4 regions of the Pseudomonas sp. GW822-FHT02E03 genome follow, and region 3 is predicted to be linked to each of the others. Evidence: predicted binding sites of a transcription regulator. Region 3 holds the regulator's gene; each other region holds the start of a gene.
The links. The regulator FliA, encoded in region 3, starts transcription of late flagellar genes. The targets are predictions, from matches to a motif close to CTAAAGTTTNNNNNNNNNNNGCCGNTAA.

Region 1 (7,223 bases), on a different contig from region 3:
TAACTTTTCGATTTGTCGTACGAAGACTCGGACTCTTTACTGCCCGATTTTTCGAACGAGGAGGCGGACGATCTCTCCCACGACTTATCGAACGATCTTTCGAACGAGGAGTCGCTCGATCTTTCACGCGATGCGTCGAAATCTGCATCGATCGATGCGTCAACCGATACGTCGACAGTCCTGGTGCGGGTGCGATCGCCATTGCCATTGTTCCAGGTAACCGTTCTGGTGGCATTCGCAGACGCATCCAAAGCAGCGCTCAAAGAAGCACTGCGGCTGGAGCTGCTGTCCGAGCTTCTGAAGCCGCTCGCATCGGAGCTTCTGGAGCCACTCGCCTCAGAGCTCCTGGAACCACTCACATCGAAGCTCGAAGAAGCGCTTTGGTTAACGCTCAAATCGGAAGACTTGTCGCGAGAGGAACTACCGCTGGCCGTTGTGGTAACGGTTATCGTATCCAGGCGGGTTGTCCGATCGGCGTTGTTATTTACGACCAGGCCAGGACCCTGTTGATCGGCAGAGGCGGTGGCTGTTGCGTTACCGAGCGGGGCATTGGTGTTGGCAATGGCCATGGTGTTTTTCTGTTGGTTGAGGTCGCCGCCAGCAATGTTGATACCCATATTGCCGCTGCCGCCATTCCCCGATCCGTTCATCACGGCAGAGGCTGTGCTGCCGAAGTTGTTGACCCTGTTGTTGTTGCTGTATTGCGTGACGTCGGCGGTGGCTTCGGCAGTGCCGAACACGAAGCTGTTATCCTGACTTGAGTTTGAGGCAGCATTGGCGATGGCGGACGCGTTGTCTTGTTGGTTGCCACTACCTGCCGCCACGTTGACGCCGACGTTGCCGCTGGCGCCTGTGGCAGAGCTGTTCATCTCGGCTTCGTTGACCGTCCCCTCGTTACGGATGCGGTTGCCGGTACTGCTCTGGTTATCCCACGCATTGGCCGTCGCATAGACAGGGATCTTTGTTGGAGGAGGGGGTTTATGACCATGGTGGTGGTCATTGTCACGCCAATCGTTCGCTTGTACAGCAACAGCCATGACCGCAGCAATTGCGAAAACCAGAGGCTTGAGTGCCATCGAAGGTTTCATGGTGATTCTCCGTACTTATTTTAGGTTAAGTGTTGTTTCTACCTGTTTGGATCAATCCGTGACCCGTACGCTCAGGGTGTTGGCCATTCGGTTTCCCACCCCGGAGCTCTGATTCAACTGGATCACCCCACGGCTACCGGTGAAGGCCTGATCGCTGGTAGCGACCTGGCGATTGCCTGGTGCAGAGTCAGTTGGATCGGAGTTGTTGATCAGCGTCACGTTCTGCTGCATGAGGACGCTGTCGTCGATACTTTGCGGCTGTGTACTGATACTTATCCGCAGGGCATTGGCTTGCTGGTTGCTGGCGCCTGCGCTCTGGTTGACGCCCAGTACACCGTTGCCGTGGCTGAAGGAGTCGCCTTGAATGCTGGATCGAGCATCGATCCTGGGGTCGACCTGCGTACGCAGCCGTTGGCGAATTTGTGTGGTAGCACTGGCGTTGTTGCCAATGGCGATGGCCCGGGCGTTGGCCTGTTGCTGCTGATCGCCCGCCGCCTGGTTGACTGAGAGGTTGCCTTGGTGCTGCATGCCCGAACCGTCGATGTCGGCGTTATTGATGACGGGTGATTGGGCAAAGGTGGATGCACTGCAAAACATGGCGATCATCAGCAGCGTACGATTCATCTCAACGGTCTCCCGTTACAACTCTCAGAGCACCCAGGCCTTGCTGGACATTTGAATTGACCATGTTGGCAATACCGTTGCCCGAGTTTCCCGAACGTCCAGCGGGGAGGTTGGAAAGCTGGGTCTGGTTGGTGATATTGCCGCCCAGGTTGTTGGTACCTTGAGTGACCAGGCGGGAGATACCGGCACCACTGGCGACGTTGGCGAAGTCGCCGTCGCTCAACTCGTTCGTTTGCCTGAGGACTTGTTTGGACGGGTTGGCATTGGCGGTCGTGGGGCTAGGGTCGGGCATCACCGGTGCACGCGTTGCCATGCGCGGTTGGACATCACGTTTGATAATGATGAGGCCGTTGTCAGCCTGTACGGGCAGGCTGACACTTGAGCCCAGTACACATCCGATCAGTAGGAGGCTAAAGATGCTGTTATCAAATGTCCCCACGGCGGCAATTCCTTCTTTGTTGTGGCTGGTCCTGGTCAGCGTTGTGAAGGAATGAGCGAAAGCTGTGCCGGTTTTTGATTATTGTTTTGATTCAGAGGGTTATCGATCAACGCTGGTGGATCGATAAAAGGGTGTTTCAGGTCTGAGACAACCGCCGGGACGGCAATATTGATAAGAGATCGCAATAGCACTGGATCCAAGCTTTGTGCAGGATGTATCAGCGCTCTAACACATCGCATGACAAGACGATGACCAGCGTTGAGACGGGTTGTTCGAGAGGGGGCGGTGTTTCAGAAGCGGACGTATTTGCAAAAATTCTGCAACAAATGCTGGAGTATTTGGCCAGTGTCCTTCAGCTCCGCGCAATCCAATGTGGGAGCGGGTTTGCCCGCGAAGGCGGTGTGTCAGGCGACATCAATATTAACTGTGCCGCCGTCTTCGCGGGCAAGCCCGCTCCCACAGGGATTTGGGTGTTGGCCGGCTCAGCGCCCGAGCAGCAGCGTGACGGCTTGCAATGCCTGAAACCGGCGTTCGGCCCAATCGCCCTGAAGCACTTGAACAGGTTGTCGATGCTGCTCCAGCCATGCTTGAGTCGCGTTGAAAAAAGCCCGGCGTGCATCCAGTTCGGGCTGACAGCGCTGACCGTCATCGGTCCAATCGACTTGTTCGGGCGACAGCAGCAAGTGCAAGTCATAGTGTCGAGCCAGCAGTGCTTGCTCGAGCCAGGCCGGGCAATCGCCAAACAGGGTCTGGCTCCAGAGCATGTTGCTCAGCAAGTGAGTGTCGAGAATCAGCAACGACGGCCCCTGGACGCGAGCGTCGTCTTCCCATTGCAACTGACCGCGAGCGATTTCAGGGATATCGGCCAGGCAGGTGTCGCGCGCCTTCTGCTCAATAAACCAGCGCACGTATTCACCCACCAGAACACCACCGAGTTGCTGTTGCAGTTCGGCGGCCAGCCAGCTCTTGCCGCTGGATTCAGGCCCGGTCAGTACCAGAACTTTCATGTGCGCAACGCCGGGTCGGTGCGCCATGTCCGCCAGCCATGCACCGCCAGTAGTGCGAACGCCCCATAAAGACCTGCAGTCAGGTACAGCTCTTTGTAGATGAACAGGCCAACAAAGATGATGTCCAGTGCGATCCACAGCGGCCAGCATTGCAGACGTTTTTGCGCCATCCATAACTGCGCCACCAGGCTGAAACCGGTCAGTGCCGCATCGAGCCAGGGCTGCGCGGCATCGGTCCAGTGGGCCATCGCGGCGCCCAGCAGCAAACTGCCGACTGCGCCGACGGCCAGTCCGAGCGCAACGGATTTGCCATCGAGCAGGCTGACATGCCGCTTGCCATGAGTTGCGGTCCCCTGGGTCCACTGCCACCAGCCGTAGATCTGCAAACCGGCGTAGATCACTTGCAGCAGCATGTCCGAATACAGCTTCACTTCGAAAAAGATCCAGCTATACAGCAGCACCATGACCAGACCGATCGGCCAGCACCAGGGGTTCTGTTTGACCGTCAACCAGACGGCAATCACGCCGAGGGCGGCAGCAAACAGTTCAAGCCCGGACATGGAGGTTCCTTGGTGTCGTAAAAATGAAGGGGGCGAATTGTACCCGGATTGTTGGGGAATGGGCTTGTTGTGGGGAAGGGGGCTTGCCAATGCCAGTCAATCAAACGCAATCCCTGTGGGAGCGGGCTTGCTCGCGAAGGCGGCGGCACAGTCAATATTGATGCTGCCTGATATACCGCTTTCGCGAGCAAGCCCGCTCCCACAAGGGATCGCGTCAGGTGAAGAAAAGAGTTACACCCGAAACTGCTTCAACAACCCGTTCAACTGCTCGCTCAATTCCTTGAGATGAACACTGGCCACGCTCGACTGCTCGGCCGCCAGTGCCGTGCTGTGGGACAAGCCTGCGGCTTGGGTCACGTTCTGATTGATGTCTTCCACCACGTGGGCCTGTTGCAAGGTCGCACTGGCAATCGAAGCGTTCAACCCATTGAGATTGCGCAAGGCCTGGCCGATGGCATTCAGGCTGGCGCCGGCCAGGCCGGCCTGCTCGATGGTCAGTTGCGAGGCACGGCTACTGTCGCCAATCACCTTGACCGCCGCTTCCGAATGGCTTTGCAGGCGTTCGATCATCGACTGGATTTCCGCCGTCGATTTTTGAGTACGCTGGGCCAACAGGCGCACTTCATCGGCGACCACCGCAAACCCGCGACCTTGCTCGCCGGCTCGGGCGGCTTCGATGGCTGCGTTGAGGGCCAGCAAGTTGGTTTGCTCGGCGATGGAGCGGATCACTTCCAGAACGCTGCCGATTTGCGTGCTTTCGGCGGCCAGCGTACGAATCACTTCAACGGCTTGATCGATGGTCGACGACAGCTTGTCGATCTGCTGCAGGCTGCCGTCGATATTGACCTGGCCCTGTTGCGCTTGAGACTCGGCATTGCGCATTTCACTGGCCGCGTGTTCGGCGTTTTTGGCCACATCCTGCACGCCGTAGGTCACTTCGTTGATCGCGGTCGCCACCAGTTCCATTTGTTGGGATTGCTGTTGGCTGCGCTGCTGGGCTTGCGCGGCATCATTGCCCAGTTCATTGGAAGATTGGCCCAGCGCACCAGCGGACACTTGCAGCTGACTGATCACCAGACGCAGTTTCGCGGTGAAGGCGTTGAAGTGCCGGGCCAGTTGCGTGACTTCGTCCTGACCGTGGGTATCGAGGCTGCGGGTCAGGTCGCTTTCACCGCTGGCAATGTTGGCCATGGCGTTCACGGTTTCCTGGAGCGGACGCACGATGCTGCGGGCAATCATGATCACCAGCAGGGCCATGATCAGCGCAATGACCAGCCCCACAAAAGAGGCCTTCCAGACTTGGGCATAAAACTCGGCCTGCATGTCATCGATGTACACGCCGGAACCGATCACCCAACCCCAGGGCTCGAACAGTTTCACGTAGGAGGTTTTTTCCACCGGCGCGCTGGCGCCCGGTTTCGGCCAGCGGTAATCGACCATGCCGGCACCCTTGGCCTTGGCGATGGCAACCATCTCGTTGAACAGCGCGAAACCGTCGGGGTCGCGGATCGTCGAGAGATTCTGACCTTCAAGTTTCGGATTGGTCGGGTGCATGACCATGACGGGCGTCAGGTCGTTGATCCAGAAATAATCGTTCTGGTCGTAGCGCAAACCGCGCACGGCGGTCAGTGCCTGTTTTTGCGCGGCATCGCGGGTGAGGGTGCCGGCAGTTTCCAGGCCGTGATAGTAGGTGAGGATCCCGCTGGCGGTCTGCACCACGTGCTGGGTCTTTTGGGCCTTGGCCTGATAGAGGTCGTCGTGAATCTGCTTGAGCATCAACACGCCCAACGTCAATAGCATCACCACGGCCACGATCAAGATGAGCCACAAGCGTCGGCTGATCGACACACTGCGCAAGCTGTTCATAACGCGGTTACTCCGGTTTCTTGTTCTTGTAATAAACGATCGCCAGCATCCAATCACACTTTGCCGATCGGGCCTATCCGACTCAGGTCCTATTACGCGGCAGCGTAAACGAGGCTTGTCTGATAGGATTTCGGCCCCGCGCAGGAAAACCTGAGCCCAAGTCTCTTTTCACGCAATTTTTACCGTTTTGCGTGGAGCTTGTGCGCGCGGGGATTCAGCTAAGGTTGATCGCAGCTAATGCATATGAATTATTAACGGAGCATGCCTGGGGGCATTGTTTCTTGGGGGATTGATGGATCTTTGGACGGCCTTTCAGGCATTGATTTTAGGCGTGGTAGAAGGGCTGACGGAGTTCTTGCCCATTTCCAGTACCGGGCACCAGATTATTGTGGCGGACTTGCTCAATTTCGGCGGCGAGCGGGCCATGGCTTTTAATATCATCATTCAGCTCGGCGCGATCCTTGCGGTGGTCTGGCAGTTTCGCCGCAAGATCTTCGACGTGGTCATTGGCTTGCCGACGCAGCCCAGCGCTCGGCGTTTTACCGCGAACCTGTTGATCGCTTTCCTGCCGGCGGTGGTGTTGGGGGTGATTTTCGCCGACTTGATTCACGAGTACCTGTTTAACCCGATTACCGTGGCTACCGCATTGGTCGTGGGCGGGGTCGTGATGTTGTGGGCCGAACGTCGTCAGCATGAAGTGCATGCTGAAAGCGTCGATGACATTACCTGGAAAGACGCTCTCAAAGTCGGCTTCGCCCAGTGCCTGGCGATGATCCCCGGGACTTCGCGTTCCGGCTCGACGATCATTGGCGGCTTGCTGTTCGGGTTGTCGCGCAAAACGGCCACCGAATTCTCGTTCTTCCTTGCCATGCCAACCATGGTCGGCGCGGCGGTGTACTCGGGTTACAAATACCGCAACCTGTTTGTGCCGGCTGATTTTCCGGTATTTGCCATTGGCTTCATCACCGCCTTCATCTTTGCGATGATCGCCGTTCGGGCCCTGCTGATATTCATTGCCAGCCACAGCTACGCGACATTCGCCTGGTATCGCATTGCATTCGGTCTGGTGATCCTGGCCACTTGGCAATTCGGCTGGGTCGACTGGACAGCGGTCAAGCCATGAACGATTCCAGTGCACGCAACAACAACCCCGGGCGCAAGTCCGGGGGCGCCATGCAGAACCTGCGGCTGAAACTGCTGGTGTTCGTTGTGCTGTGCGCAGTGCCGTTGTTTGGCTCGGTGTCGATGTGGCTGCGCGGGGTGTCGGTGATTCCCCTGGCGGCCTACGGCATCGTCAGCGTGCTGGCGTTTTTCCTGTACTGGAGCGACAAGCACAAGGCCCGCGCCGACCGTTGGCGCACGCCGGAGAACGTCTTGCACGCGGTGGAGCTGGCGGGTGGTTGGCCGGGCGCTTTGCTGGCCCAGCAAGCGTTTCGGCACAAGACCCGCAAAGTCTCGTTTCAGTTGGTGTTCTGGCTCATCGTGCTGATGCATCAAGTGTTCTGGATCGATCAGCTGTTTCTGGGCGCTAACCTGTTTGCATTGTTTTAAAGCGCTTCAAAGCAATAAGCCGACCTGCGTGCGCTTGGGCAACTTGCTCACCACCAATTGGTGGGAACGTTGCAGCAAGCCTTGCAGT
Region 2 (7,223 bases), on a different contig from region 3:
ACGTTATTACACCAGGAGATATCCAATGAGCGTACTCGTAGGCAAACAAGCCCCTGACTTCACCGTACCGGCCGTACTCGGCAATGGCGAAATCGTAGACAGCTTCACCCTGTCCTCGGCCATCAAAGGCAAATACGGCCTGGTGTTCTTCTACCCACTGGACTTCACCTTCGTTTGCCCGTCCGAGCTGATCGCTCTGGACAACCGCATGTCTGATTTCAAGGCACGCAACGTGGAAGTGGTAGCCGTTTCGATCGACTCGCACTTCACCCACAACGCCTGGCGCAACACCCCGGTCAACAATGGTGGCATCGGCGAAGTTCGCTACACCATGGCGGCCGACCTGAAGCACGAAATCGCCAAGGCCTACGACGTTGAGTCCGAAGGCGGCGTGGCTTTCCGTGGCGCGTTCCTGATCGACGACAAAGGCGTTGTCCGCTCGCAGATCATCAACGACCTGCCGCTGGGCCGTAACATCGAAGAGCTGATCCGTCTGGTCGACGCTCTGCAATTCCACGAAGAGCACGGCGAAGTTTGCCCTGCCAACTGGAAAAAAGGCGACAAAGGCATGACCGCTTCCACCGAAGGTGTTGCGGCTTACCTGACCGAGAACGCTGCTGCGCTGTAAGGCACGTTCGAGGCATAAAAAAACCGGCTGCCAAGGCCGGTTTTTTTATGGGCGGGATAAACCCATGTTCACTTGTGGCGAGGGAGCAAGCTCCCTCGCCACAGATTAGTGATGAATCAGTCGTTGTAGTCTTCCCAGCCGCCCATTTGTTTCCAGCGATTGACGATGCCGCAGAACAGCTCGGCAGTCTTCTCGGTGTCGTAGCGAGCCGAATGAGCCTCGCGACCGTCGAAGTCGATATCGGCTGCCTGACAGGCCTTGGCCAATACGGTTTGACCGTAGGCCAGACCTGCGAGGGTCGCGGTATCGAAGCTGGAAAATGGATGAAACGGGTTACGTTTCATGTCCAGGCGTGCGACAGCAGCGTTGAGGAAGCCCAGATCAAAGCTGCTGTTGTGCCCGACCAGAATCGCCCGTTTGCAGCCGTTGGCTTTCAGGGCCTTGCGGATGCCGCGGAAAATATCAGTCAGCGCTGCTTCTTCACTCACGGCCATGCGCAACGGGTGATCGAGCTTGATCCCGGTGAACTCCAGAGCGGCCGCTTCGATGTTCGCGCCTTCAAATGGCTCGACGCGGAAGAAGTAGGTGTGATCGGGATACACAAAGCCCTTTTCGTCCATGGCGATGGTGGTCGCCGCAATTTCCAGCAGGGCATCGGTGGCCGAATTGAAGCCACCGGTTTCTACGTCGACGACAACCGGCAGGTAACCACGGAATCTGGCAGCCATTGGATGACGAGGACCACCTCCGTTGCCTTGACCGTCCTGTTCGTCGTCGAAATGGTCTTCACTCACGCGTGTTCCTCCAGCAGGCGCCAGCGCAGTTTTTCACCGGCGCGCATCGGGATTACAGTCAGCTCGCCAAACGGCAGGCTGGTTGGGGCGGTCCACTCATCGCGGACCAGGGTGATGCGATCGGTGTTCACCGGCAGGCCGTAGAAGCGCGGGCCGTTGAGGCTGGCGAAGGCTTCGAGCTTGTCCAGCGCGTTGCGCTGTTCAAAGGCTTCGGCATACATCTCGATTGCGGCATAAGCGGTGTAGCAACCGGCACAGCCGCAAGCCGCTTCTTTGGCGTGCTGGGCATGGGGTGCCGAGTCGGTGCCGAGGAAGAACTTGTCGCTGCCACTGGTGGCGGCGTCGAGCAGGGCTTCCTGGTGAGTATTGCGCTTGAGGATCGGCAGGCAATAGAAGTGCGGCCGAATCCCGCCCACCAGCATGTGGTTGCGGTTGTACAGCAGGTGATGCGCGGTGATGGTCGCGCCGACGTTGGCCGAAGCCTCGTTGACGAACTGCACGGCGTCAGCGGTGGTGATGTGTTCGAACACCACTTTGAGGGTCGGGAAGCGCTCGACCACTCGACGCATGTGCTCGTCGATGAAGATTTTTTCGCGATCGAAAACGTCGACATCGCCACGGGTGACTTCACCGTGAACCAACAAGGGCATCCCGACGTCGGCCATGGCCTCGAGTGCAGGGAAAATCTTGTCGATGCTGGTGACGCCAGAGTCCGAGTTGGTGGTCGCGCCGGCCGGGTACAACTTGGCGGCGTGAACGAAACCGCTGGCCTTGGCCTCACGAATTTCTTCGGGCTGGGTGCGGTCGGTCAGGTACAGAACCATCAGCGGTTCGAAACGGCTGCCGGCCGGACGCGCGGCGAGAATCCGCTGGCGATAGCCATTGGCTTCAGCCGCGTTGCGCACCGGCGGTACCAGGTTGGGCATGATGATGGCGCGACCAAAGGTGCGCGCGACATCCGCGACGGTATTGGTCAACACAGCACCATCGCGAAGATGAATATGCCAGTCGTCGGGACGCAGCAGGGTCAGGCGGTCGGACATGAGGGGATTCCAGGCGGGTCGAACTCAGGGGAATGCTACCGGAAAAGACTCTTGCAGGCACTCGCTATCAAGTTTTGCGGCAACCTTCCGATACCCAACAGGTATGCCGTAAATGTGTGTGTCGGTCTTTTTGTTGCACAAGCCAGTGGAGCCTCCCGTGCGCCAGCGTTATTTAGCCTTGCTCAGTGTGTTTGCCAGCCTTCCTGCGATGGCGCTCACTTTCCAGACCCGTCTGGAGAGCATCGAGTGGACGGTCGAAGGTGACAAGTTCGAATGCCGCCTGACTCAACCCATCACCGATTTCGGCTCGGGAGAGTTCGTGCGTCGTGCCGGCGAACAGGCGACATTTCGCTTGAAGGCCTACAACTCGATGATCGGTGGCGGTTCCGCGACCTTGCTGGCGGCCGCTGCGCCATGGCAGCCGGGGCGTGGCGACATCAACCTGGGCTCGGTGCGAATCGGCAGTGGCAACGTGCTGTTCAACAGCTCGCAAGTTCAGGCCGGGCGCCTGATCAGCGGGTTACTGGACGGTCGCAGCCCGGTGGTTCGACACTCCTCGGGCGAGGGGCGGGTATCTGAAGTCCGTCTGCTGCCGGTCAAATTCAGCAAGGCCTACAGTGACTACCAGGGTTGCGTGGCCAAGTTGCTGCCGCAGAATTTCGAGCAGGTGAAGCAATCCGAAGTCGGCTTTCCGGGGGAGGGTATCGATCTTGACGCCCAAGCCAAGGCCCATTTGCAGGTCATGCTGGAATTCATGAAAGCCGATCCGACGGTCAACCACATTGAACTCGATGGCCATTCCGACAACAGCGGCAACCGCCTGACCAACCGCGAACTATCTCGACGCAGGGCGCTGGCCGTGATGGATTTCTTCAAGGCCAATGGTATCCAGGAATCGCAGATCACCCTGCGTTTTCACGGTGAGCGCTATCCTCTGGCACCGAACAACAATGCCGCCAATCGAGCGAAGAACCGCCGGGTTGCCGTACGCCTTGAAAGGGTAGCGCCGACCGAGCAACCGGCGCCTCCAGCCACTGCTTCCGCGGGCAGCGCGAAGACCTCCTGAACCAGCTGAAATCGTCGCTCGCTCGACATAATCTGTCGCTTCGTCGTCATAAGCTGTCGCGCCTCTGTAAATTATCCTGCATGAGCGGTAGACTTGACGGCTTTCCGTAGAACCCCGTGGAGTGATGGCATGGCGGACGTAAACAAGGTCGTTCTGGCGTATTCCGGCGGCCTGGACACTTCGGTGATCCTCAAGTGGCTGCAGGATACTTATAACTGTGAAGTAGTGACCTTCACCGCTGACCTGGGTCAGGGCGAAGAGGTCGAACCGGCCCGCGCCAAGGCACAGGCCATGGGCGTAAAAGAAATCTACATCGACGATCTGCGTGAAGAATTCGTGCGCGATTTCGTGTTCCCGATGTTCCGCGCCAACACCGTTTATGAAGGCGAGTACCTGCTGGGTACTTCCATCGCTCGTCCGTTGATCGCCAAGCGCTTGATCGAAATCGCCAACGAAACCGGTGCTGACGCCATTTCCCACGGCGCGACTGGCAAGGGCAACGACCAGGTTCGTTTCGAACTGGGCGCCTACGCTTTGAAGCCAGGCGTGAAAGTGATCGCTCCGTGGCGCGAATGGGACCTGCTCTCCCGTGAAAAGCTGATGGATTACGCTGAAAAGCACAACATCCCGATCGAGCGTCACGGCAAGAAAAAATCCCCGTATTCGATGGATGCCAACCTGCTGCACATCTCCTATGAAGGCGGCGTGCTGGAAGACACCTGGACCGAGCACGAAGAAGACATGTGGCGCTGGACCGTCTCCCCGGAGAAGGCTCCCGATAAAGCGCAGTACCTGGAACTGACCTACCGTAACGGCGACATCGTCGCACTGGACGGCGTCGAAATGACCCCGGCCACCGTGCTGGCGACCTTGAACCGTATCGGTGGCGAACATGGTATCGGCCGTCTGGACATCGTCGAAAACCGCTACGTCGGCATGAAGTCCCGCGGCTGCTACGAGACCCCGGGCGGCACCATCATGCTGCGCGCTCACCGCGCGATCGAATCGATCACTCTGGACCGCGAAGTGGCTCACCTCAAAGACGAGCTGATGCCTAAATACGCCAGCCTGATCTACACCGGTTACTGGTGGAGCCCTGAGCGTCTGATGCTGCAACAGATGATCGATGCTTCCCAGGCCCACGTGAACGGCGTAGTGCGCCTGAAACTGTACAAGGGCAATGTGATCGTCACCGGCCGCAAGTCCGACGAGTCGTTGTTCGACGCCAACATCGCGACCTTCGAGGAAGATGGCGGCGCCTACAACCAGGCTGATGCGGCGGGCTTCATCAAGCTCAACGCCCTGCGCATGCGTATCGCGGCGAACAAGGGCCGGAAGCTTTTCTGAGACCTTTGAGTCGGTAATGAATTTGTGGCCTTGTTGATGACAAGGCCACAAATTGGAAGAGGGGCTGCTGCATATAACGTTTCGCTTTCTTCTTGTTTCCGCTGACCGTTCCTTCTGCTTCCTGTCCTTGATCTGCTTCAAGGGCTGCCTTTCTGATGTGCGACAGTTCAATACCTAGCCCATAATCGTCACGCCCTGTGAGCTCAAATTGTAAGAAATACAGAACGTTGCGCTGTTGCGTTTCTTTATTTGTTTCCAATGTTTGAGCGTGTTTGCCTTCAGCAATTTATCCGAATCGGTACACGTGAGAAATACGATCACTTGTGCGGGATTGTCCGCAGGGTACTGAATGCTCTCCATCAGGGCGCTGAACGCCATTTTTTTGTGTATCCACCGTGCATCGACGATGTGCAGATCCTTTAGGGGGGCAGGCAGGTTTACATGGTGCTGGGTCGAGCTTTCGGGCGCTACGCTGGATGGGCTGTTACTTGGATGATGAACGTTCTCCATGGCTTTTATGAAATGCTTTCCCTTCACAAAATCGGAGGGCGCGTAAAGCGATCGATAGTTGAAGTTGAGAGTAACGAAGAAAAGAAAAAGCAAATAAAAGGGAAAACTGATCAGGAACCACACATAGAGTCCCCTATCCTCATTGTCGAGAAAGGGTAGGGATACGGCGGCCGATGTTTCAGACAGCGCTGCAAATATGGCAATAATTGTCATGGGGTTGGTGATTCTTTTTTTGAGTTTTATCATATTGTATGCTCATTGAATATTGTCTTTTCTCGATTGGTTTATGGTTGTAATAACTAATATCAGGTTGTTCTGCTGTTGTGTTGAGCTGTTTTTATTAGCGTGGTGAGGTTGTTATAGTAGCCGTATTGTTGCGGGTTCGGGTATGGCTGTTTAATTGTTTTGATGGTGCTATGTTATTGGTCAAGTGTTACGGTGTGTGAGCTTTTTCGATTGTTGAGCCAGATTGCGCAAGAAGGTACTGGAAAATACCCGTTACTTTTAAGGGTAGCTCAATAGTCGGCGCATCGTGGATTAATGCGTCGACACTGTTTTTTGTCGTTTTTTGGTTGTAAGTCGATACAAAAAAAACGGCCGAAGCACTGAACAATAGTAGGTCAGTAAAATCTCTGCTTCTTCGTATGGCAATGATTTTTTGTAGGAATAATCCGTGTTGTTTGTAGGCTATGTCTCTCGCTGCGAGTGGCCGAGGGTGACGGCGTGCCATGGGTGAAACGACTAGGCTATGGTGCGGGCTCTAAAAATTCGAACAGCGAAAATTGGACTTGCCCATGAATAAAGTGCTGATCGTGGATGATCACCCCGTCATTCGTCTTGCGGTACGTATGCTAATGGAACGTCATGGCTACGAAGTCATTGCAGAAACAGATAATGGTGTGGACGCATTACAACTTGCCCGTGATCTTATGCCGGATATTGTCATACTGGATATTGGAATACCGAAACTGGATGGGTTGGAAGTTATCGCGCGCCTGACATCAACGGCGATGCCTCTTAAAGTACTGATATTGACATCCCAGGCGCCAGGGCATTTTTCCATGCGTTGCATGCAATCGGGGGCCGCCGGATATGTTTGCAAACAGCAGGATCTCACTGAGTTGCTCAGTGCAATAAAAGCCGTGCTGTCAGGCTACAGCTACTTTCCTAATCAGGCTCTGCATACCGTGCGTTCCAGTCTTGGGAACGCCAGTGAAGCTGATATGGTGGATCGTTTGTCCGGGCGAGAGATGATGGTCCTGCAACAATTGGCCCGAGGAAAGACAAACAAGGAGATCGCCGACGGAATGTTCCTCAGCAATAAAACCGTTAGTACTTATAAGACTCGTCTTCTGTTAAAGCTCAATGCTCGCTCACTGGTCGACCTGATTGAATTGGCCCAGCGCAACGGCCTGGTATGAAGCTGCCAGCATTTGGCGCAATGAACAGGTGTTTGTCAGGGGGCGGCACTTAGTAAAAAGCCTCCGTTTCGGGAGGCTTTTAAGTGTCATAAGTCAAAATCGTAATCGGCCAATTGCTTCTGCAGTCGGCGCTCCTCCAGCAGGTTGTCGATGGTGCGGCGTTTGCTCAGGTTGGTCTTTGCCACTTCCACTACCGGCTCTGCGTCATCGGCCTCAACGGGGGTGAAGTCGTCTTCTACGTCCAATTGCTCTTTGCCAGTGCTCATAAGGTTAACTCCAGGCTAAGGCTGCCCTTTGGCGCTCCTTATATCGACAATTTCCCGGCGGGTAAAAAAGATTTTTTCAATCGATCAATCAAAAAAACTAATAGAGCCTCAATCGTCCGAGGTCTTTTGCTTGTATTCGCACAAATCC
Region 3 (7,223 bases):
ATCGGCCACGAAGAAGTCCAGCAACTCATGCAATTGCTGGCCAAAAGCTCACCGAAGCTGGCTGAAGAGCTGGTGCCGGGGGTGGTTTCGCTGTCGCAGCTGCTCAAGGTCTTGCAAGCATTGCTGGCCGAACAGGTGCCGGTACGGGACATTCGCAGCATCGCCGAAGCCATCGCGAACAACGCCGCCAAGAGTCAAGATACTGCCGCTTTGGTGGCCGCGGTGCGCGTCGGCGTATCCCGTGCAATCGTGCAAAGCATTGTAGGCACTGAGTCGCAGCTGCCTGTGATCACCTTGGAGCCAAGGTTGGAACAAATATTGCTCAATAGTCTTCAGAAGGCAGGACAAGGCTCGGAAGAGGGCGTTCTGCTGGAGCCAAGCATGGCAGAGAAACTGCAACGTTCGTTGATCGAAGCGGCGCAGCGTCAGGAAATGCAAGGTCAACCGGTGATTCTGCTGGTGGCCGGTCCGGTTCGCGCGATGCTCTCGCGATTCGGCCGACTGGCAGTCCCGGGTTTGCATGTGTTGGCTTACCAGGAAATCCCTGACAACAAGCAAGTGACCATCGTTGCGACAGTAGGGCCCAACGGCTGAGGTAGTGGTTTATGCAAGTTAAGCGTTTTTTCGCCGCCGATATGCGTCAGGCCATGAAACTGGTTCGTGATGAGCTGGGCGCTGATGCCGCCATCATTGGCAATCGCCGGATTGCCGGCGGTGTCGAGCTGACGGCTGCCCTGGATTACAAACTGTCGGCGCTGGCCCCGCGTGTTCCGAACATGGAGCTCGAGGACGAACTGCGCAAGACCCAGTCGCGGATCGTTACCGCCCAGGCCGAACTGAGCCTGCGTGGCGATGGCGAGAGCGACAACAGCACCAATCGCCAATTGTTCGCCGGCCTGCCGCTGACCGCCGCCGAGCCGCTGATCGAACCGACTTACGCTGAACCTCGTCGTGCTGCACCAGCCCCCGCGGCAGCCTCCGGTGGAGTTGACCCGCGAGCCTTCGATTCGATGCGTTTCGAGCTCAACAGCTTGCGTGAACTGATGGAAGTGCAACTTGGCTCGCTGGCCTGGAATCAGCTGCAAGGCAGCCGTCCGGCCCAGGCCAACCTCTGGCGTCGCCTGCAACGCATCGGCCTGTCCGGCCCGTTGTCGCGCGATCTGCTGGCACTGATTACCGATATTGAAGAACCCCGTCAGGCCTGGCGCATGTTGCTTGCGCACCTGGCGCGGATGATCGCCACTCCGGAAGTCGAGCCGTTGGAAGAGGGTGGTGTGATTGCCATGGTTGGCCCGGCAGGCATGGGCAAGACCACCACGCTGGCCAAGCTCGCAGCCCGTTATGTGCTCAAGTACGGCGCGCAAAACATTGCGCTGGTGAGCATGGACAGCTATCGCATCGGCGCTCAGGAACAGCTCAAGACCCTGGGCCGCATCCTCAACGTGTCGGTCACCCACGTCGACCCGGGTCAATCGCTGGTGCAGGCGCTGGAGCCTTTGCTGCGCAAACGCGTGGTGCTGATCGATACCGCCGGCCTTCAGGCCAGCGACCCGGCATTGCGCATGCAGCTCGAAAGCCTGGCTGGACGTGGCATCAAATCAAAAAATTATCTGGTCTTGGCAACCACTAGCCAGAAACAGGTTCTAACTGCCGCTTATCACAGTTACAAACGTTGCGGCCTCGCCGGCTGCATCCTGACTAAACTGGATGAAACGGCAAGTCTGGGCGAGGTGTTGAGCCTGGCTATCAGCCATGAGTTGCCGGTGGCTTACCTGACCGATGGTCCGCGGATTCCGGATGATTTGCATCTGCCGCGTTGTCATCAGTTGGTCAGCCGCGCCGTCAGCGTACAAATGCAGGAAGAACCCAGCGAAGAAGCCATGGCTGACATGTTCGCTGATATTTACCACAGCCCGACCAAGCAGGTTGGCTGAGGTACTAATGAACAGTTTTTGTACCTACATCGATGGTCTGCCATGCATTGTTCCGTTGATGAACGCGCAGCCAGTAATGTGGCCTCCGTCTAAGTAAGACAAGGTAAAGAAATAACATGGGCAGCATGCATCCCGTACAGGTGATCGCGGTGACCGGCGGCAAAGGTGGCGTCGGGAAGACTAACGTGTCAGTGAACTTGTCCCTGGCTCTAGCTGAGCTCGGCCGGCGCGTCATGCTGCTGGATGCCGATCTGGGACTGGCGAACGTCGACGTCCTGCTGGGACTGACACCCAAACGCACCTTGGCCGACGTGATCGAAGGCCGCTGTGAGCTGCGCGACGTACTGTTGCAAGGGCCCGGCGGCATCCGCATCGTCCCGGCGGCGTCCGGCACCCAGAGCATGGTTCATTTGAGCCCGGCCCAGCATGCCGGCCTGATCCAGGCCTTCAGCGACATCGGCGACAACCTCGACGTATTGGTGATCGACACCGCTGCGGGGATTGGTGACTCGGTAGTCAGTTTCGTTCGTGCAGCCCAGGAAGTGCTGCTGGTGGTGTGCGATGAGCCGACCTCGATTACCGACGCCTACGCGCTGATCAAATTGTTGAATCGCGACTACGGCATGAACCGCTTCCGCGTCCTGGCCAACATGGCGCAGAGCCCGCAGGAAGGCCGCAATCTGTTCGCCAAGTTGACCAAGGTCACGGATCGTTTCCTCGACGTCGCCTTACAATACGTCGGTGCCGTGCCTTACGACGAAAGCGTGCGCAAGGCCGTGCAGAAGCAGCGTGCTGTCTACGAAGCCTTCCCGCGTTCCAAGTGCGCCCTGGCGTTCAAGGCCATTGCGCAGAAGGTCGATACATGGCCACTGCCGGCCAACCCGCGTGGGCACCTGGAGTTTTTCGTCGAACGCCTCGTGCAACAGACCGCAGGACCCGTCCTATGACAGCCAGTGGCTACAACCTCTACAAGAAGTCGGCACGTGACGCGCAGTACGAGCTGATCGAGCGTTACGCGCCACTGGTCAAACGCATTGCCTATCACTTGCTGGCGCGTTTGCCGGCCAGTGTCCAGGTCGAAGACCTGATCCAGGCCGGGATGATCGGCCTGCTTGAAGTATCAACCAAATACGACGCCAGCAAAGGCGCGAGCTTCGAGACGTACGCGGGCATTCGAATCCGCGGCGCGATGCTCGATGAAGTGCGCAAGGGGGACTGGGCGCCACGTTCGGTTCACCGCAATACCCGCATGGTCAGCGACGCAATTCGCTCGATTGAAGCTAAAACCGGCCGTGACGCTAAAGATCACGAAGTTGCGGCCGAACTCCAATTGAGTCTCGACGATTATTACGGGATTTTGAACGACACCCTCGGTAGCCGGTTATTCAGTTTCGACGATCTGTTGCAGGACGGCGAACACGAAGGGCTGCACGAGGATGGCGCCAGTGCTCATCTCGAGCCGTCGCGCGATCTGGAAGATGAACGCTTCCAGGCGGCGCTGGCGGACGCGATTGCCAATTTGCCGGAGCGTGAGCGACTGGTGTTGGCGCTGTACTACGACGAAGAGTTGAATCTCAAGGAAATCGGTGAGGTCCTGGGGGTCAGCGAATCGCGGGTCAGCCAGTTACACAGCCAGTGCGCGGCCCGTTTGCGGGGGCGTTTGGGGGAGTGGCGAGCGCGCTGACAGGCAGTGTGGGGACACTGCGAACGAGGTGGGTACGGCATTTTGCTGCATCGGCCACGGCCCGTTGTAATCCATACAACTGTTGAGTGTTACGCCGAATTGATTGAACGGCGCGTTCAGGTGCTGCGCGCGTTTTAAGACTGCTTGGAGGTCGAATTGGACAAGAATATGAAAATCCTCATCGTTGATGACTTCTCAACGATGCGGCGGATCATAAAAAACCTGTTGCGTGACCTTGGGTTCACCAACACGGTCGAGGCGGATGACGGTATTACCGCGATTCCGGTCCTCAACAGCGGGAGCATCGACTTTCTGGTGACGGACTGGAACATGCCCGGCATGACCGGTATTGATCTGCTGCGCCACGTGCGTGCCGATGAAAAACTCAAACACCTGCCGGTGTTGATGGTCACGGCCGAAGCCAAGCGCGAGCAAATCATCGAAGCCGCTCAGGCGGGCGTGAACGGCTATGTGGTCAAGCCATTCACGGCTCAAGCGTTGAAAGACAAGATTGAAAAGATCTTCGAACGCATCGGTTGATGTGCAAAGCCAGTCCGTCACGGGGGAGCTATGGAGCATAACGAATCTTCACAGGGCGATTTTGAGTCGACCCTGAAAAAACACGCGGTCGAACTGGTCGAAAGCCTTGAAAAAGGCAGGTTCGGCGACGCTGTGCAACTGATCCATGAGCTCAACCAGACCCGTGACCGCGGCCTGTATCAGGAAGTGGGCAAGCTCACCCGCGAGCTGCATAGCGCGATCGTCAATTTCCAGATTGACCCGCACATGCCGCAAGCCGAGGAAGTGTCTCAGATCACGGATGCCACCGAGCGCCTGGGGTATGTGGTCAAGCTGACCGAGGCCGCGGCCAACCGCACCATGGACCTGGTGGAAAACGCCACGCCGCTGATCAACAGCCTGAGCGACGAGGCTCAGGCGCTGAGCACGGATTGGGGACGGTTCATGCGTCGCGAAGTCGGGGCTGAAGAGTTCCGTGAACTGGCCCGGCGGGTCGACGGTTTCCTGACCCGCAGCAGTGAAGACAACCGCGTCGTGTCGAGCAACCTCAACGACATTCTGCTGGCCCAGGATTACCAGGACCTCACCGGTCAGGTGATCAAGCGCGTGACCCAGTTGGTCACCGAAGTTGAAAGCAACCTGCTCAAGCTCGTGCTCATGGCCAGTCAGGTCGACCGCTTTGCGGGCATCGAACATGACCGTGAAGCGATGCTGGCTGAAAAAGATCCGCAAAAACATCTCTCTCAGGGTGAAGGTCCGCAGATTCATGCCGATAAAAGAGAAGACGTTGTGTCCGGTCAGGACGATGTGGACGATTTGTTATCCAGCCTAGGATTTTAGAGTTTTAGCATTTTAGGTTTTTTAGGTTTTTAGACCTTTAGGAGCACCCCCCTTAATGAGCTTCGGCGCCGATGAAGAGATCCTTCAGGATTTCCTGGTTGAGGCCGGCGAGATTCTAGAGCAACTGTCCGAACAGCTGGTCGAGCTTGAAAGCCGACCGGATGATGCGGATTTGCTCAATGCAATTTTTCGCGGTTTTCACACTGTAAAAGGGGGCGCCGGCTTCCTCCAGCTCAACGAGCTGGTGGAGTGCTGTCACATCGCCGAGAACGTGTTCGACATCCTGCGCAAGGGTGAACGACGCGTCGACTCGGAACTGATGGACGTGGTTCTCGAAGCACTGGACGCGGTGAACGGCATGTTCAGCGAAGTCCGCGAACGCAGCCCGATTACGGCTGCCACGCCTGAGTTGCTTGCAGCGTTGGCCCGTCTGGCCGAGCCGCAAACCGCCGATGAGTCGGCACCGGTCGCCGAGGTGGTGGAAGAGCCTGCCGCTGAAGAATCGGGCGACATCACGGATAACGAATTCGAACAACTGCTGGACTCGCTGAATGCCGTCAAGGCTCAAGCCGAGGCTCCAGCGGCTGCGCCAGTGCCGACCAGCGATGCCTCGGCCAGCGACGAAATCACCGATGCCGAGTTCGAGTCGTTGCTCGATCAATTGCACGGCAAAGGCCAGTTCGCCGTCGATGCAGTAGTCGCGGCGCCCGCCGCACCGGCTGCCCCGAAAGCGGCAGGCGACAGCTCCGATATTACCGACGACGAGTTCGAAGCACTGCTCGATCAGCTGCACGGCAAGGGTAACTTTGCCGTCGATGCATTGGAGTCGGCGATTGCTTCGGCTCCGGCCCCGGCTGCGCCAACCGCTAAAGCGGCCGGCGACGATCTGATCTCCGATCACGAGTTCGAATCACTGCTCGACGAATTGCATGGCAAAGGCAAGTTCACCGAGGTTGGCACTGGCGCAGTGGTTTCTGCTCCTGTCGCCAAGGCGCCAGCACCGGTTGCGAAACCTGTGGCCAAAGCGCCCGAGCCAAAAGCCGAAGCGCCGAAACCGGCCGCCGCCGCTGCTGCACCGGCACCTGCTCGTGCCCCGGCCGCACCGCCACCGGAAAAACCGGCCAGCGAAGCCGAGACCACCGTGCGGGTCGATACCGCGCGTCTCGACGAGATCATGAACATGGTCGGCGAGCTGGTACTGGTGCGTAACCGCCTGGTCCGCCTGGGCCTCAACAGCGGCGACGAAGCCATGTCCAAGGCCGTGTCGAACCTCGACGTGGTTACGGCCGACCTGCAAACCGCGGTCATGAAGACCCGGATGCAGCCGATCAAGAAAGTCTTCGGGCGCTTCCCGCGTCTGGTTCGCGACCTGGCTCGCCAGCTCAAGAAAGAGATCAACCTGGAGCTGGTCGGCGAAGAAACCGACCTCGACAAGAACCTCGTCGAGGCCCTGGCCGACCCGCTGGTCCACTTGGTGCGCAACTCGGTCGACCACGGTATTGAAGAGCCGGCTGAGCGCGAAGCGATGGGCAAGCCGCGCAGCGGCAAGGTGATTCTGTCCGCGGAACAGGAAGGCGACCATATCCTGCTGTCCATCTCCGATGATGGCAAAGGCATGGACGCCGATGTTCTGCGCGGTATCGCCGTGAAGAAAGGCCTGATGGACAAGGATGCGGCGGACCGTCTCAGCGAGACCGATTGTTTCAACCTGATCTTCGCTCCGGGGTTCTCGACCAAGACCGAGATTTCCGACGTCTCCGGGCGCGGCGTGGGCATGGACGTGGTGAAAACCAAGATCGCCCAGCTCAACGGCACCATCAATATCTACTCGACCAAGGGCAAGGGCTCGAAGATCGTCATCAAGGTCCCGTTGACCCTGGCGATCATGCCGACGCTGATGGTCATGCTCGGCAACCAGGCGTTCGCGTTCCCGCTGGTGAACGTCAACGAGATCTTCCACCTCGACCTGTCGCGCACCAACGTGGTGGACGGCCAGGAAGTGGTGATCGTGCGGGACAAGGCGCTGCCGCTGTTCTATCTCAAGCGCTGGCTGGTCAGCTCCGCCGCTCACGAAGAGCAGCGCGAAGGCCATGTGGTGATCCTTTCGGTGGGCACTCAGCGGATCGGCTTCGTCGTCGATCAACTGGTGGGCCAGGAAGAAGTGGTCATCAAGCCATTGGGCAAAATGCTCCAGGGAACCCCGGGCATGTCCGGCGCCACCATTACCGGTGACGGCCGCATTGCAC
Region 4 (7,223 bases), on a different contig from region 3:
GCTGATCAATTGCTTGAGTTCCACCACCTGCGCCGACAACGCTCGGCTGGCATTTTCGGTCTGGTGCGCGCCGTCAGCGGTGCGCTCACCGGCACGGTTGATCTCGACGATATTCTGGTCGATGTCGTGAGCCACGGCAGTCTGTTGCTCAACCGCGGCGGCGATCTGCTGGTTCTGGTCGACGATCATGCCGACGGCGCCGAGGATGTTTTCCAGCGCCTGCTGAACCTTTTCCGACTGCCCGACCGTGCCGTTGGCCATCTGATGGCTGGTGCCCATCGCCTTGACCGCCGCACCGACACCGCTGTGCAGCTTGGCGATCATCTGCTCGATTTCTTCGGTCGATTGCTGGGTGCGTTTGGCCAGGGTCCGGACCTCGTCCGCCACCACCGCAAAACCACGGCCCTGCTCGCCTGCGCGCGCGGCTTCGATGGCCGCGTTGAGGGCCAGCAGGTTGGTCTGTTCGGCAATGCTTTTGATCACTTCCAGCACACGACTGATGGATTGGCTGTCGCTGGCCAGTTGATTGATCACCCGTACCGACTGATCGATCTCACTGGCCAGTGCAGCGATGCTGCCCTGCTGGGACTCCACCAGGCCGCGCCCGCTGATGGTCTCGTCGTTGACGCTATGGGCGCTGCTGACAGCCGCCGCGGCACTGCGCGCCACCTCCAGAGACGTGGCTGACATCTGGTTCATCGCGGTGGCGACCTGCTCGATCTGCGTGCGTTGCCCCGCCACCGCCTGATTGCTCTGAGCGGACACGTTCTCGACCTGGCCGGCCTGACGCTCGACCTCACCAACGGTCTGGCCCACCCGCTCGATCAGATCATGGATCTTCTTCACGGTGCCGGTGAATACCTCGCCCAGCTCGCCCAGTTCATCGCGGCTGTTAGCGCTGAAGGTCACGGTCATGTCACCGGCCGCCACTTTATCCATCACCGCGCCAAGCCGCTTGAGGGTGGTGCGGGTCGAAGCGTAGAAACCGCCATAGAGGTAAAAAATCAACACAAACACCACCGCCAATGCCACCACCTGCAAGATCATATGGGTGCGATGCTGCTCCAGCCGCTGCTGCAACTGGGTACCGAGAAACTTCAGGGTGGCTTCATTGAGTTGGTAAGTCTGGTCGATCAGGCCCGTGACCTGATCGTAAAAGGCCTGCCACGGTGCATCGAGGGTTTCAGCCATCACCACCTGTTCTTCGAACAGTTCACTGGCCTTTTTCAGAGAGGCCTTGCTGCTTTCAGCCTGAGCGGCCAGGGTTTCGTGCGCTGCTTTACTGGAGCCCAGAGCATCCTGCAATTTCAGACCGTATTCAGCTTGAAGCTTTTCGATCTGCGCCAGCAATTCATCGAACCGGGTGCTCGACGACGAATTGAGAAAGCCCTGTCCCAACGAGTAAGAGCCCATCGCCCGGCCTTCGCCAAGCGTCTGGGTGACGGCTGGCGTGACGTTGGTAATGAGCTCGCTCAGCTGACGCATGTCGCTCTGACTGTCGCGGCTCAGGCCGGCCTGACTGGCAATGATCTGGCTGAAAATCTGCGCGTTGCCGAGCAACTTGCCGATCAGCGCACTTTTGCTTTGCAGGGAGGTTTCCGTTTGCTGGGCCTTGAACGCGGCGATCATTTCATCGCGCTTGCCATCGAAGAAGGTGATTTGTTCCGGGTCAGTGGTCATCGCCGCCAGCCCTTGCAAACGGGTCAGAACACTTTGCTCCAGGGCGCTGATGTTCGACTCGACATGACCGGCCTTGCCGGACTGGCCAAGGGTAACGTTGATCTGCACCAGGTTGTTCAGGGTTTCCAGATCCCGGCGCAGGCTCAGGCCGCTGCCCAGCAGGTCGAGGCTCTGCAGCTCGACCCGTGTGCCCTGGAATTCGCGATAGGAATCGCGCACCAGATAGAAGTTGGTCACCAGCATCGGCACAAGGAACAGCACGCTGATCAGGCTGAACTTCATGCCGAAGCTCAGGCGGTTCATCAGCGCGACGGCGGGATAGAGCAAGCTCTTCACTGTGAAGTCTCCCTTTTGAATTCTTATTTTTATGGCAGGCGCGCAGAGACAGCAGATAGCCACTATTGGCGCTATCTCTGTATAGCCTAAATCGGCGGAGGGTTTTGTAACTTAAGGTTAACGGCGGGGTACCATTGTTGGAGCGGATGAGCACCTTGTGGCGAGGGGGCTTGCCCCCGTTCGGCTGCGAAGCAGTCGTAAAATCCAGACAACTTAGTCTGTCTGGACGGGCGCCGGGGGCCGCTTCGCGACCCAACGGGAGCAAGCTCCCTCGCCACATGTGTTGTGGCTTAGGACAAAACAGTCCACAACGCAAACCCGGCATACCAAAGCACTGCCGCGCGCAGCAGCAGTTCCCAGATCCGGTCCAGGCTGTTGATGCCGTCCGGCCCGACCATCGGCGCCGGAATTTCACCGGCCACCAACCCAACTTTCTCGATCAGTTGGGCGGCGCTGATGTTCCAGTTCAGCAGCTCGTGCAGCATCACCCGGCCGACCGCGACAAAGTTGCCGACCAGCGCAAAACTCGCCGCTAGCAGTCGCACCGGTACCCAATCGAACGCATGACGCAGCTGTGCCGCTCGCTCGACCACGGCCGGGTTCTGCCCGTGCTCCTCGGCCAGCGCCAGCAGTCGATAGCTCAACGCGGCAACCGGGCCCAGCAGGAAGTACCAGAAGATCACCGCGAAAAAACTCTGATAGGCCTGCCACAGCAGATGCCCTTCAACTCGCTCCAGCAGTTGCTCGCCGCTGTCGGCACAAATATTCAGGTCGCGTTTGGCCACATGAGCGGCGGCTTGCAGGTCTTCCCGGCGCCAGGCATCGCGGAACGGCCCGAGGCCGGCCAGCAGATCACCTCGGCCCAGACTGTAAATCACCACCAGCAAGTGCACCGGTAACGCCAGCAAACCGTAGGCTACCGGCTCCAGCACCACCAACAGCAAACCCAGCAGCGCCACCGGCAACAACACCAGCACCACCAGTATCAGCCACGGACGGTTTGTCATGCGTGGGTTGGCTTCAAGCTTGTTCAGCTCGCGCACCCAACCGCCATCACGTTGAACCTGATGGCGCAGAGCCGAGAACTTCTCGATCCACACCGCCAACAGCAGCACCAGAAAACTCATTGTTACTCCTTTTTTTCCTGAGCAGCTTTTGCCAGAGACGCGCGATAGCGTGCCCAGTCAAACGCCGGTCCCGGATCAGTCTTGCGCCCGGGTGCGATGTCGCTATGCCCGCAGATGCGTTGTGCGGTGATACCCGTGAAGGCGCTTTGCAGCTGTCGGGTCAGGGCCGTCAACGCTTGATATTGGGCGTCGGTGAACGGCAGATCATCCGTGCCTTCGAGCTCGATGCCCACGGAAAAATCGTTACAGGTATCCCGTCCTTCGAAACACGAGACGCCAGCGTGCCAGGCGCGCTCAAGACAAGAGACAAACTGAGTGACGGCGCCGTCACGTTCAATCAGAAAGTGCGCAGACACCCGCAGGTCGGCGATTCCTGCAAAGTAGGGATGTTCCGTGACATCCAGACGATTCTGGAAAAATTCCTGCACCTTGCCGGTCAGAAACTGCGCTGGCGGCAGACTGATGTTGTGGATCACCAGCAGGGAGATTTCGCCCTCGGGGCGCGCATTGAAGTTGGGCGAGGGGCATATGCGCACGCCCTGACACCAACCGCTCGCGGGGTCCAACTGCATACAGGTTCCTTCAACGACGACTGTGTTGGTGCCCAGTATGCCGCGATAGACCCTCGGCGCGCGATCACTTGCCGCGATTGAGACGCCGCAGGTTGCCCAACACCGATTCCAGCGCCCGGTCGAACAGCAAGGTATCGTCCAGCGTTCGCACCGCACCACGCCGGAACTCCAGGGCCAGACCGGTGCGACTGTGCTCCTGCACTTTCATCCCGGTACGGTTGACGAAGATGTACTTGCCGGTGGCTTCAATGATCGCCGCCAGCTTGCAGCGCAGGGTGTTTTCCTCATCTTCCTGAAACTCGACCCAGCAGCCCAGGCGCAACTGATCGACTTGAAGCAAAGCGACATCGTCCTCCGGCAAACACATCGATGCTGTCTCGAGCGGGCCTTCGTCAGCGCTGCGAAGCACGATTTGCTGCTGCACTTCGACCATCATCGGTGCGTCAACGGCCATGCTTTTCTGGCCTGGACGTTCGAACAGCTGGACGTGCAAAGCTTCCAGCTTGCTGAAAAACTCGCCGGTGGCGAACGGATCGAATGCCGAGCTGTTCAAACCATCGCGCAACGATTTGAGCAACCCCGGCACCAGCGCCAACAAGCGCACGCTCACGTCGGGTTCATCATGGCGCTGCACGCTCCAGATCAATTGCTCCATGGTCTGCACATCGGCGTGCCATTCGGCGGACTGATCACCGTGCTTGAGGCAGGTCAGCAACAGCACTTTGCTCCAGGCCTCCTGGACAAACGCCACCACACTGTGCGGCAGCACCTTGCCCACCAACGCCTGGTTCAGCGCTTGCTCGACGCGCTGACGCGCCAGTTCGGTCCTGGCGCGGCCCTCTTCGGCGTCACGGGTGCGCTGCTCGAGTAATTCGCTGCGACGGCGCTCGTCATGGGTGAAGGCGAGAAAATCCGCCAGCAATTCGGAAAAGATTGCCGGGTCATCGACAAAGTCGTTCAGCAAACGCTGCACCACTTGCTCGATGCGCAGGTACAGGCTGTCGCGCTCATGGTCATCGCACTCGCCCCAGCCCATGGCTGCTGCGGCGATTTCGTTGAGTAAGCGCCGGGCCGGATGGCTGCTGCGACTGAAGAAGCTCTTGTCGAGCACCGCGACTTTCAGCATCGGGATCTGCAAACGGCCGATCAGCGCCTTGAGCGAGTCCGGCAGGTTGCGGTCATCGAGGATGCATTCGAAGAGCATGGCGATCAGGTTGATCACGTCTTCGTCGGCCACCCCCACCACACGCGATTTGCCGCTTTTGACGCTGCCCCGGGTCAGCAGTTGTTCGAGCTGGTTACGCAGATCGAAGTCGTCTGGAGCCGCCAGTGCCGGTACGTATTGCTGCAAATGCGAGAGCAGGCGCAGCAGGTCGCGGGTTGAGATGGGCTGGGTCTGGGCGCTGACCTCCAGGGTCGGCGCAACGCTGCCACGCACGTGGAACAGCAATTCCTGCAAGGCGGCGAAGACTTCCTGCACGCCTTCGTCAATCTGCGTATTGCCAGTTTGCACGCCTGTCTCGGCGGGATCAGCATGAACACTCGCAGCCGCCCGATCGGTGGCACGCCGCGCCGGGGCGGGCTTGAGGTCCGGCAGCACGCCGGTGGCGATCAGCAGTTGATTGGCTTCGGCGTAGAGCTGATCAGCATTGCTGAGCACATAGCGTTCGAACAGCTTGAGAATGATCAGCTTGACCTTGATCTCCATCCCCAGGTTGCGCCCGGCCTGCAAGAAATACTCGCAGAGCAGCGTCGGCCCCATGGGGTTTTGCCGTTCGATCAACGCCTTGCCCAGCAGCATGCTGAGCCGGGCTGTCAGTTGGTCGAGGGCGAAGCCGTCGCGGTTCAGCACTTTGCCGACCATGCCCTCCACCGCCACATTACGTTCCATGTCGTCTAACGGCACCGCGGCATCGAAAACCAGTGCCGGGGGAAAGGCAGCCTGAGAGGTGTCGTGATGAATGAGGCCGACGAAAGCCTCGGAGAATTGCTCGAGAAAACCGCGTTCGATGCTTTTGCGCTTGAGGCGCAAATCGCGCATGGCTTCGAAGAAGATGTTTTGCTCGACGTCGTTGCGGGCGCGGTCGGCCATCTCGAACAGGGTGTCGTCGGCGTTATCGAACAGCGCCTGCAAACCCTCCTTGAGCTGTTGCGCGGCCTTGTCGCGAACCTGAAGCAGAATCACGGGCAGGCGGGCGAGCGGTGAGTGAGTCGCCTGGTCGGTAGCGGCCTTGTGCAAAGGCACTACATTCCCGTCGTTGTGCATCCAAGCCTCCTGGAACGGTGATTCTTCGGTTCGTACGCAGGCCATACAGCCGACGCTCAACGGGGACAGTCATCACCCGTTGTCATTCAATAATAAGGAATCCAAAGTTACGTCAAAGCTATGACGTCAAACGAAAGGCGAATTATCTGCAAAAGACTCTCCTTGTGCCAGCAGACTCTGCCCGCCCCAAAGAAATAGACGTTTATGAGAGCCCCTTGCTTAACACCGATTGCTCGCACGAATCGACCAAATGCAGGTGGGCGAACGATGGAATGGGCGTTGATGCCTTGGGTTGCCTCGCAGCATGGCCCTATAATCGGGCCACTTTGTTTGTGGAGCCCGTTATGCCGAATCTACGTCTCGCCGATTTGACCGCCGAAATCGAAGCCAACGTGCGCCGTGCGTTGCTCGAGGACATCGGCAGCGGCGACATCACCGCGCAACTGATCCCGGCCGAACGCCTGGCCAAAGCCACCATCATCACTCGCGATGCGGCTGTTATTGCTGGTACCGCGTGGGTGGATGCGGTTTTCCGGCAATTGGACCCTCGGGTTGCCGTTCATTGGCAGGTGCGCGACGGCGAACGGGTGAAACCCAATCAGGTGTTGTTCCATCTCGAAGGCCCGGCGCGCTCGCTGCTGACAGGTGAACGCAGTGCTCTTAATTTCCTGCAATTGCTGTCCGGCGTGGCCACTCGCGCGCGGTACCTGGCCGATTTCGTCGCAGAGACCCAGGTGAAGTTGCTCGACACCCGCAAAACCCTGCCGGGGCTGCGCCTGGCCCAGAAATACGCCGTGACCTGCGGCGGTTGCCACAATCACCGCATCGGCCTGTATGACGCCTTCCTGATCAAGGAAAACCATATCGCCGCCTGCGGTGGCATTCCTGAAGCTATCAATGCCGCACACAAGATCGCCCCGGGCAAACCGGTGGAGATCGAAGTGGAAAGTCTGGCGGAGCTGAAGGAAGCACTGGCGGCGGGCGCTGACATCATCATGCTCGATGAACTGAGCCTGGCTGACATGCGCGAAGCTGTGCGCTTGAACGCCGGCAAGGCAAAACTGGAGGCTAGCGGCGGTATCAATGAAAGTACATTGCTGCCAATCGCCGAAACCGGGGTGGATTATATTTCCATTGGTGCGATGACCAAGGATGTGAAGGCTGTAGACCTGTCGATGCGCCTCAGTCTCTGAGGAGCTGTAAGCCATAAGCTACAAGCTACAAGCGGTTTCACTTTGCCTG

Region 1: the regulator FliA is predicted to act here: its motif matches at 5,712-5,739, upstream of AC1RQB_RS04185 (methyl-accepting chemotaxis protein).
Region 2: the regulator FliA is predicted to act here: its motif matches at 2,532-2,559, upstream of AC1RQB_RS22470 (flagellar protein MotY).
Region 4: the regulator FliA is predicted to act here: its motif matches at 2,105-2,132, upstream of AC1RQB_RS04845 (methyl-accepting chemotaxis protein).

What each region holds. Positions count from the first base shown of each region.
Region 1 is NZ_JBXAOA010000003.1:239,106-246,328, reverse strand. Features, by position in the region: gene fapC (amyloid-like fimbrin subunit FapC) at 1-1,088, opposite strand, end outside; gene fapB (fibril amyloid subunit FapB) at 1,140-1,712, opposite strand; gene fapA (functional amyloid chaperone FapA) at 1,714-2,151, opposite strand; gene AC1RQB_RS04195 (AAA family ATPase) at 2,634-3,158, opposite strand; gene pnuC (nicotinamide riboside transporter PnuC) at 3,155-3,718, opposite strand; gene AC1RQB_RS04185 (methyl-accepting chemotaxis protein) at 3,950-5,584, opposite strand; gene AC1RQB_RS04180 (undecaprenyl-diphosphate phosphatase) at 5,877-6,707, shown strand; gene AC1RQB_RS04175 (DUF1294 domain-containing protein) at 6,704-7,135, shown strand; gene AC1RQB_RS04170 (MmcQ/YjbR family DNA-binding protein) at 7,142-7,223, opposite strand, start outside.
Region 2 is NZ_JBXAOA010000039.1:12,744-19,966, reverse strand. Features, by position in the region: gene AC1RQB_RS22485 (peroxiredoxin) at 26-628, shown strand; gene rnt (ribonuclease T) at 745-1,422, opposite strand; gene pyrC (dihydroorotase) at 1,419-2,465, opposite strand; gene AC1RQB_RS22470 (flagellar protein MotY) at 2,623-3,531, shown strand; gene AC1RQB_RS22465 (argininosuccinate synthase) at 3,661-4,878, shown strand; gene AC1RQB_RS22460 (hypothetical protein) at 5,053-5,634, opposite strand; gene AC1RQB_RS22455 (response regulator transcription factor) at 6,183-6,809, shown strand; gene AC1RQB_RS22450 (PA3496 family putative envelope integrity protein) at 6,896-7,075, opposite strand; gene nth (endonuclease III) at 7,184-7,223, opposite strand, start outside.
Region 3 is NZ_JBXAOA010000024.1:17,377-24,599, reverse strand. Features, by position in the region: gene flhA (flagellar biosynthesis protein FlhA) at 1-594, shown strand, start outside; gene flhF (flagellar biosynthesis GTPase FlhF) at 606-1,934, shown strand; gene fleN (flagellar synthesis regulator FleN) at 2,051-2,881, shown strand; gene fliA (RNA polymerase sigma factor FliA) at 2,878-3,618, shown strand; gene AC1RQB_RS18385 (chemotaxis response regulator CheY) at 3,787-4,158, shown strand; gene AC1RQB_RS18380 (protein phosphatase CheZ) at 4,189-4,977, shown strand; gene AC1RQB_RS18375 (chemotaxis protein CheA) at 5,033-7,223, shown strand, end outside.
Region 4 is NZ_JBXAOA010000004.1:135,913-143,135, forward strand. Features, by position in the region: gene AC1RQB_RS04845 (methyl-accepting chemotaxis protein) at 1-2,016, opposite strand, end outside; gene ampE (regulatory signaling modulator protein AmpE) at 2,307-3,143, opposite strand; gene ampD (1,6-anhydro-N-acetylmuramyl-L-alanine amidase AmpD) at 3,146-3,715, opposite strand; gene AC1RQB_RS04860 (DUF1631 domain-containing protein) at 3,780-5,981, opposite strand; gene nadC (carboxylating nicotinate-nucleotide diphosphorylase) at 6,326-7,174, shown strand.